2 regions of the Paracoccus sp. TOH genome follow, and region 1 is predicted to be linked to the other one. Evidence: riboswitches for the same ligand, from Rfam matches in the RefSeq annotation. Region 1 holds a riboswitch; the other holds the start of a gene.
The links. Region 1 has a riboswitch for glycine ahead of NBE95_RS06375 (type I glyceraldehyde-3-phosphate dehydrogenase). Riboswitches for the same ligand answer to the same signal wherever they lie in the genome.
Positions count from the first base shown of each region.

Region 1 (4,393 bases):
GTTCGGTTCCAGCTTACGCCGGATATCCTCACAGTTTTGTAACCGCTGCTTTCGGATCACGCAATATTACCGCTGCGTTGCAGCGCGTGACAAGCAGGCGTTTGCCGGCATTTTTCCCTGTCCGGCAGCGGGCTCGGCGTGACCCCGAAAGTCCGAAATAAGGAATTTATGAGGTTTATTCAGTTACTTGCCTGTAGGATGGGCCTGCCGAAGCCACCCCGGCGGCCCGAGCCTCTTGATTTATGATGGCCGTGGGCCCATTTTGGCCCGGCAACGTTATTTCTCTCTGCACCTGTCTCCTTTCGGCTTCAGTCTGCGTTTCGAACTGACTGAGCCGGGTCGCCGCATGTCGCGGGCGACAGACATGAAGGAGATATCACGATGGCCAATGGCACCGTGAAATGGTTCAACGCCACCAAAGGCTTCGGCTTCATCGCCCCGGAAGATGGCGGCAAGGACGTGTTCGTGCACATCAGCGCGCTTGAGCGCGCCGGCATCCATCATCTGAACGACGGCCAGGCCGTGACGTTCGAGATCGAATCGGGTCGCGACGGCCGCCAGTCGGCGCGCAACCTCGTGCTCGCCTGAGCCCTTGCGCTGAACGGCACCCGGTCCGGCCGATCATGGCCGGACCACACCCTCTGGAGGCCCGCATGGCACCCAAGGACAAAGCCAAAGGCCTGTTTCGCGATCCCGCGCCGATGACCGCGATGGACCGGACCACTTCCGAAGCACGGCTGATCATCGAAGAACAGAAGCAACGGCGCGCCGAGTTGACTGCCAGCCTTCGGGCGCAGCGCCTGGCCCGCGACGCGGCCGGGCCGACCGAAGCCCCCGCCAAGCGCAAGCCCACGAAATAACCGCGTTCGCAGGCCGGTCACGGCAGGCAGGCGAGCGTGCTGCGGCGACAACCGCGCCCGGGTCTTCCGCAAGGGGGACGCGAGGGGCGCATGGCCGCCGCTCAACAGGAACGACGAAAAACATGGCAAGAAAAACGATCCGCAGGAAAACTGTCCAGAAACAGCAGAACAAGCGCCGCCTGGCGATCATGTACATGGTCAAGCAGGCGGAAATCAGCACGCCCGAACGGGGCGGCATCCCGATGTCGCGGCATTGACGGCTTGAGGCCCGCGCGCCCCCGACGGCGCGCGCGGAACAGGCCGCGCCGGGGCTTTCCCGGCGCTTCGACCATCCCGACCAACGGCGTCCCAGCATGGCAGGGGCGCCGTTTTCCGTTTCAGTCCGGGGTGCCTGGCCGGCCTGCGTCGACCGCATCGCCATTTGTCGCCGCGGCGGCTGGGCTGGTCGGGCCGGACGGCGGCGGAGCATGGCGGATTCGGGGCCTTTCCAAACCGGCGGGACTGTGCCAGCCTCCGCCCCGGTTCGGACAGGAGAGTCGGGTTCAGTCCCGCGCCGACGGAGCAACGCCCCGGATCTCTCAGGCAAGCAGACTGCCGGACCGACACTCTGGAGAGAGATGCCCCGCGCATCCGCCGAAGGAAGAAGCCGCCATGCGGTGACGCTCTCAGGCAAAAGGACAGAGGGGGACGCGCCGCAAGCCGGCGGGTTCGCAACTTTGGACCGAGACGGGTGAGGCCGACCCCTTGCGGGGCAGCCGGCCCGCCCGGCTTGCGCCGAGGAGGAGGAGCGCGTGGCGGAAAGAAGGATCAGGCTGGCGTTGAACGGCTTCGGGCGCATCGGCCGCTCGATCCTGCGCATCTGGGCGCAGGGCGGTTACGAGGATCTGGACCTCGTGCTGATCAACGATATCGAGCCGCTCGCGAATTGTGCCTATCTGTTCGAATATGACAGCGTCTTCGGCCCCTGGCGCGGGCAGGTCGCGGTGGCCGATGGCGCGCTGGTCGTCGATGGCCGGGCGATCCCCTTCCATTCCGCGCCGGACCTGCGCCGGCTGGACCTGTCGGGCGTCGATGTCGTGCTGGAATGCACCGGCATGACCGGCTCGCGCGCGGTGGTCGAGCGCGGGATCGAGGCCGGGGCGGGCGCGGTGCTGATCTCGGGCCCCTCGGACCAGGCCGACGTGACCGTGGTGATCGGTGCCAACGAGGACCAGCTGGACGGCCAGCGCATCGTCTCGAACGCCTCTTGCACGACCAATGCGCTGGCGCCCTTGCTGCGGGTGCTGGACGAGGCTTTCGGCGTGGTCTCGGGGCAGATGACCACGGTGCATTGCTATACCGGCAGCCAGCCCACGGTGGACAAGCCGCGCGGCGATCCGGCGCGGTCGCGGGCGGCGGCGCTGTCCATGGTGCCGACCACGACCAGCGCCGGGCGGCTGATCGGCACGGTGCTGCCGCATCTGGCCGGGCGGGTGGCGGCGCGGGCGATCCGGGTGCCGACGGCCAGCGTCTCTTGCATCGACCTGACCTTCGCCAGCGCCCGCCCGACCGATGCGGCCGGGGTGAACGCGGTGCTGCAGGCGGCGGCCCAGGGCTCTCCGGTCTTCGGCTGGACGGAAAAACCGCTGGTCTCCAGCGACCTGCGGGCGCGGCCGGAATCCATCGTTCTCGCGGGGCCCGAGACCTCGGTGGCGGGCGGGCTGACCCGGGTCTTCGGCTGGTATGACAACGAATGGGGCTTTTCCAACCGGATGCTGGACATGGCCCGGCTGATGGGCCGGCGCTAGACCGCCGGGGCCGGCGCCAGTTCCCGTGCCAGGTCGGCGGCGAAGATGCGGGCGATCTCGGGCGGTTCGGGCTGGATGCGCAGGGCGACGTAGAACTGCGACAACCATTCCAGCCCCAGCCCACCGATGCGCCGCATCTCGCCGCGCCGCACCCAGGTTTCGGCGAAATGCAGCGGCAGGAAGCCCAGGAAGCAGCCGCTGCGGATCAGCACCGCCTGCGCCTCCATGTTCGAGACCGAGGCCCGCACCCTGGGCTCGCGCAGCGTCGCCAGCTCGGCGCGTTGCAGATAGGGGCGGGCGGTGACGGCATGGGGCGACAGATCCTCGATGCCCACCTGTTCCTGCGCAAACAGCGGGTGGCTGCGGCCGCAATAAAGCGCGTGCTCCTCGGCCCAGACCGGGCGGTAATCCACATTCGGCTGGCGGCTGGGAAAGGGGCCGATGGCGACATGGATGTCGCCGGTCTGCAGCCCCTTGCTCAGCGCCTCGGTGGTGCCGATCTCCAGGCTCAGCCGCACCTCCTGTTCGCGCCGGAAGAAGCGGCGGATGGCGCGATGCACCGGCAGGTCGGGATTGTCGGCCTCGCTGTCCACCAGCCCGACGCGCAGATGGCCGGCCAGCACCCGGCGCAGCGCGCCCAGATTGGCCTCGGCCAGTTCGACCGAACCGAGCATGCGCTTGGCCTCGCGATAGACCTCGGCGCCCTTGTCGGTCAGCGCGAAGCCGCCGCGCCCGCGCTGGCAAAGCCTGAAGCCCAGCGACAGTTCCAGATCCTTCAGATGCGTCGAGATCACCGACAGGCTGGCGCCCAGCACCGCCTGCGCGCCGCTGGGGCCGCCATGCTCGACCACGGCGCAGAAGCTGCGCAGGTTGCGCAGGGTATAGTCGCTGATCCGCATTGCTTCAAAAACGCCAAAGTAAGGATCGGTGACTTCCTGTTTATCGCAAATACCGGCGCGGCATAGTCCCGGCATGATCCATGCAGGGGGAAAGCCCATGACCGAGACCCGTCCCGCCTATGAAACCGGCCGCCTGAACCTGCCCTTCGTGGGCATTTCGACCTTCGGCAAGCGGCCCTATGTCCAGGACTGGTCGCGCATCGACGCCGATGTGGCAGTGCTGGGCGCGCCCTTCGACTTCGGCACGCAGTTCCGCGCCGGCGCCCGCTTCGGGCCGCGCGCGGTGCGCGAGGCCTCGACGCTGTTCAGCTTCGGCCATGCCGGCGCCTACGATCACGAGGACGACTGCACCTATCTGGGCCCCGAGGTGCGCATCGTCGATCTGGGCGATGCCGATATCGTCCATACCGACACGGTGAAAAGCCACGCCAATATCCGCGCCGGGGTCGAGGCGGCCCTGGCGGCCGGCGCCCTGCCGGTGGTGATCGGCGGCGACCATTCGGTCAACATCCCCTGCATCGACGCCTTCGAGGGGCAGGGGCCGATCCACATCCTGCAGATCGACGCGCATCTGGATTTCGTGGACGAGCGGCACGGCGTCCGCAACGGCCATGGCAACCCGATGCGCCGCGCCGCCGAGAAGCCCTGGGTCAGCGGGTTGACGCAGGTCGGCATCCGCAACGTCTCGTCGACGGCGCGCGACGGCTACCAGGCGGCGCGCGCCATGGGTTCGGACATCCTGTCGGTGCGGCAGGCCCGGGTGCTGGGGCCGCAGGGGGTGATCGACCGCATCCCGCCGGGCGCCCGGGTCTATGTGACGCTGGACATCGACGGCTTCTGCCCCTCG
Region 1 covers NZ_CP098360.1:1,281,002-1,285,394, forward strand. Annotated here, with positions in the region: gene NBE95_RS06360 (cold-shock protein) at 382-588, shown strand; gene NBE95_RS06365 (hypothetical protein) at 654-860, shown strand; gene NBE95_RS06370 (hypothetical protein) at 983-1,117, shown strand; glycine riboswitch at 1,458-1,551, shown strand; gene NBE95_RS06375 (type I glyceraldehyde-3-phosphate dehydrogenase) at 1,652-2,647, shown strand; gene NBE95_RS06380 (LysR family transcriptional regulator) at 2,644-3,546, opposite strand; gene NBE95_RS06385 (agmatinase) at 3,644-4,393, shown strand, end outside.

Region 2 (4,393 bases), 120 kb from region 1:
CTGCTGCTGAAGGACCGGCTGGGCATGGTGCCGCGCGTCTCGGGCGGTATCGCCGAGGCGCTGGCGCAGATGGGGGACGAGCCGCCGGACGTGGTGATCGCCGATTACAACCTGGACAACGGCGATACCGGCCTGCAGGCCATCGCGGCGCTGCGCCAGGCGGCGGGCCAGGCGGTGCCGGCGATCCTGGTCACCGCCCAGCGGGCGCCCGAGCTGGCGCGCGCCAGCCAGTCCGTCGATGTGCCGCTGCTGGAAAAGCCGATCCGGCCCGAGGATCTGCAGGCCATGCTGCAAGCCATGCTGGCCTAAGACCAAAGCACGAGACTGCCGGTCGCGGGCTTTCGCGGCCGGCCGGCCGGGGGCAGGCTCGGCAACAGGGAAGGGAAGAAACCGCCATGAGAGTTTTGCGCATGCTGGCCCTGGTCGGGATTGTCGCCGCCGTCTCGCCGCTGCAGGCGGACGAGGCGGGCGACCTGGTCTTTGCCGATCGCGGGCCCTGGAACCTGGCGCAGGGGCCGCTGGTCTGGCAGATCAGCCAGACCGGGCCGGTGGCCGAAGGCTTCACGCCGCTGGGCAAGGGCACGATCACCCTGCGCGCCGCCAAAGACCCCTCGGACGGCAAGCCGGTGCTGGAACTGGCCGAGGAAACGGCGCGCATCAAGCGCCGGATCGGGCCGTTCCCGGTTTCGGGCGGCGATCCGGTGCTGACCTTCTTTCTGGAAACCACCGCGCGGGACATGGCGGCGCTGACCGGCGGCAGCCCGTTCTATATCCGCAACCGCCTCAAGGATGCGCTGTTCCGCGGCGGCGAACTGCGGCACGAGGGCGACGTCACCATCGCCAGCTTCGCGCCGTTCCGCGACGACAAGAACCGCGAGCGCATGGCCGGCTTCGATACGCTGGAGCTGCGCTTCACCCTGGGCGATCCCAAGCAGCCGATCCGCAGCATGGTGGCGCGGACCGGATCCCTGGCGGGCGGGCGGCCCGCCTATGACAGCGAAATGGTGTTGAAATGATCCGGGCGACCCTGACGGCCGCGCTTGCGATCTGGGCCGGCACGGCCGGGGCGCAGGCGGTCAACGACTATCCGACCAATGCGCGGGCCGATTACGTCTTCGTCTGCATGGCGACGAACGGCCAGACCCGCGACGTGCTGGACAAATGCAGCTGCGCCATCGACCAGATCGCCGAGATCCTGCCCTATGACGCCTATGTCAAGGCCGAGACGGTGATGGCCATGCGGCAGATGGGCGGCGAACGCTCGGCCGCGTTCCGCAACATGGGCACCAACGACATGGTCGCGAATTTCCACCGCGCCGAGGCCGAGGCCGAGATCCTCTGCTTCTGAACTGGACAATCCGGCCGCCCCGCGCTTCCTTGTCGGCAAGCTGAACAGGAGGGAAGCCATGGATCTGGGGATCAGGGGCAGGAAGGGCCTTGTCTGCGCCGCGTCAAAGGGCCTGGGCCGGGGCTGCGCCGAGGCGCTGGCCGAGGCCGGGGTCGATCTGGTCATCAACGCCCGCGGCGCCGAGGCGCTGACGGCCACGGCCGAGGAGATCGCGGCGAAGCACGGCGTTTCGGTCACGCCGGTCGCCGCCGACATCACCACCGAGGCAGGCCGCGCCGCGGTGCTCGACGCTCTGGGCGGGCAGGCCGACATCCTGGTCAACAATGCCGGCGGCCCGCCGCCCGGCAGCTGGACCGACTGGTCGCGCGAGGATTTCATCAAGGCCATCGACGCCAATATGCTGACCGCCATCGCGCTGATGCAGGCGCTGGTGCCGGGCATGATGGAACGCGGCTGGGGCAGGGTGGTCAACATCACCTCGCAATCGGTGCGCACGCCCATCGCCATCCTGGGCCTGTCGAACACCGCCCGCGCCGGGCTGACCGGCTTTGTCGCCGGCATGTCGCGGCAGGTGGCGCCGCATGGCGTGGTGGTGAACAACCTGCTGCCCGGCATCCATGCCACCGACCGCGCCGACAGCCTGGATTCCGGCGTCGCCAGGGCCGAGGGCATCAGCGTCGACGCGGCCCGCCAACGCCGCGAGGCGACCATCCCGACCCGCAGCTATGGTCTGCCCGAGGATTTCGGCGCCACCTGCGCCTTCCTGTGCAGCCAGCATGCCCGGTTCGTCGTCGGGCAGAACATCCTGCTGGACGGCGGCGCCGCGAATATCTCGATCTGAGGGCGCGGGTGGCCGGGCGGGCGCAGGAAGGCTCTTGCCAGAACCCCGCCGCCCGGCTACGACGAAAGTAGGAAATCGGGAGACATTGGCGCAAGCCAGGGCCGAAGGAGCAACCGCCCCGGGAATCTCTCAGGCAAAGGGACCGTTTTCCAATGTACGCTCTGGAGAGAGGCGGCCGCCGCCGCCCGCCGAAGGGATAACGATCTCAGGCGCCCCCATTTGGGGTAGGGACAGAGGGGGCATCTAACCGGGCGGGATCGGTCCGTCCGCAAGACAGGGGATGCCCATGGCCGAGCTTCGGCGCACGATGCTATACGACCTGCACCTTTCGCGCGGCGCGAAGATGGTGCCCTTTGCCGGCTGGGACATGCCGGTGCAATATCCGATGGGCGTGCTGAACGAGCATCTGCATACCCGCAGCCATGCCGGCCTGTTCGATGTCAGCCACATGGGTCAGGTGATCCTGCGCGGCCCCGGCGTGGCCGAGGCGCTGGAGACGCTGGTGCCCGCAGATGTGGTCGGGCTGGCCGAGGGCCGGCAGCGTTACGGCCTGTTCACCAACGACGCGGGCGGCATCCTCGACGACCTGATGATCGCCAACAAGGGCGACCACCTGTTTCTGGTGGTGAATGCCGCCTGCGCCGAGCAGGACATCGCCCATCTGCGCCGGCTGGAGGCCGCGGGCATCTTGGTCCAGCCGGTGACGGATCGCGGCCTGCTGGCCCTGCAGGGCCCCGAGGCCGCGCAGGTGCTGGCCCGGCTGGTTCCCGGCGCGCAGGCGATGAAGTTCATGGACGTGGCCGAGTTCGACTGGCAGGGCGCGACGCTCTGGGTCAGCCGCTCGGGCTATACCGGCGAGGACGGGTTCGAGATTTCCGTGCCCGGCGACCGCACGGTCGCGCTGGCCGAGGCGCTGCTGGCCGAGCCCGAGGTGGCGCCGATCGGGCTGGGCGCCCGCGACAGCCTGCGGCTGGAGGCGGGGATGCCGCTTTACGGCCATGACATGGACGCCTCGACCCTGCCGGGCGCGGCCGGGCTGGGCTGGTCGATTCCCAAGGTCCGCCGCGCGGGCGGCGCGCGGGCGGGCGGTTTCCCGGGCGCCGGGCCGATCCTGCAGGAACTGGCCGAAGGCGCGGCGCGCAGCCGCATGGGCCTGCGCCCCGAGGGCCGCGCGCCCATCCGCGAGGGGGTCGAGATCTTCGACGCGGCCGAGGGCGGCGCAGCGATCGGCACGGTCTGTTCGGGCGGCTTCGGCCCCTCGGTCGGCGGGCCGGTCGCCATGGCGATCCTGCCCGCCGGGCTTGCCGCCGGCACGTCCTTGTGGGCCGAGCTGCGCGGCAAGCGGCTGCCCGTGACCGTCACCCCGCTTCCCTTCCACAAACCGAGCTACAAGCGCTGAGAGGCCAGGCATGCTGAAATACACCGAAGACCACGAATGGTTGAAACAGGACGGCGACGAGATCACCGTCGGCATCACCGCCCATGCCAGCGAGCAGCTGGGCGATGTCGTCTTCGTCGAGCTGCCCGAGGTCGGGCGCGAGGTCGAGGCGGGCGAGGAGATCGTGGTGATCGAATCGGTCAAGGCCGCCTCGGATATCGTGGCGCCGGTCGCCGGCGTGATCACCGCCGTCAACGAGGCGCTGCCCGACGCGCCCGGTGCGGTGAACGAGGACCCGTTGGCGGCCTGGTTCTTCCGCATCAAGCCGGTCTCGGTCGACCTGTCCGGTTTCATGGACGAGGCGGCTTATCAGGCGCTGATCGGCTGAGATGGCCGGGCCCCGCGGCCCGGCGGAAGCCGGGGGCGCTTCGCCCCCCGGACCCCCCGAGGGTATTTGGAAAACGGTGAAAGGCGGGGCGGGCGTTGCCGGTTCCTCTGCGCTTTTTCCAAGGCAATGTTGAGACCATACCGATGCATCGAGGCCAGTGATGGGTAAATGGACCCCGACCGACTATAATCCCGACGATTTCGCCAATCGCCGTCACATCGGGCCTTCACCGGCCGAGATGGCGGCGATGCTGAAGGTCGTGGGCACCGAGACGCTGGAGGAGCTGATCGGCCAGACCGTGCCGGCGAGCATCCGGCAATCCGAACCGCTGGACTGGCCGGCGCTGTCCGAGGCGGCGCTGCTGCAGCGCATGCGCGAGGTGGCGGCGAAGAACCAGGTCATGACCAGCCTGATCGGGCAGGGCTATTACGGCACCGT
Region 2 covers NZ_CP098360.1:1,160,630-1,165,022, forward strand. Annotated here, with positions in the region: gene NBE95_RS05755 (hybrid sensor histidine kinase/response regulator) at 1-309, shown strand, start outside; gene NBE95_RS05760 (hypothetical protein) at 396-1,016, shown strand; gene NBE95_RS05765 (hypothetical protein) at 1,013-1,348, shown strand; gene NBE95_RS05770 (SDR family oxidoreductase) at 1,407-2,189, shown strand; glycine riboswitch at 2,256-2,344, shown strand; gene gcvT (glycine cleavage system aminomethyltransferase GcvT) at 2,476-3,588, shown strand; gene gcvH (glycine cleavage system protein GcvH) at 3,599-3,955, shown strand; gene gcvP (aminomethyl-transferring glycine dehydrogenase) at 4,116-4,393, shown strand, end outside.
Region 2: it holds a riboswitch for glycine, as region 1 does, so the genes downstream of both, gcvT (glycine cleavage system aminomethyltransferase GcvT) here and NBE95_RS06375 (type I glyceraldehyde-3-phosphate dehydrogenase) in region 1, are expected to answer to the same signal.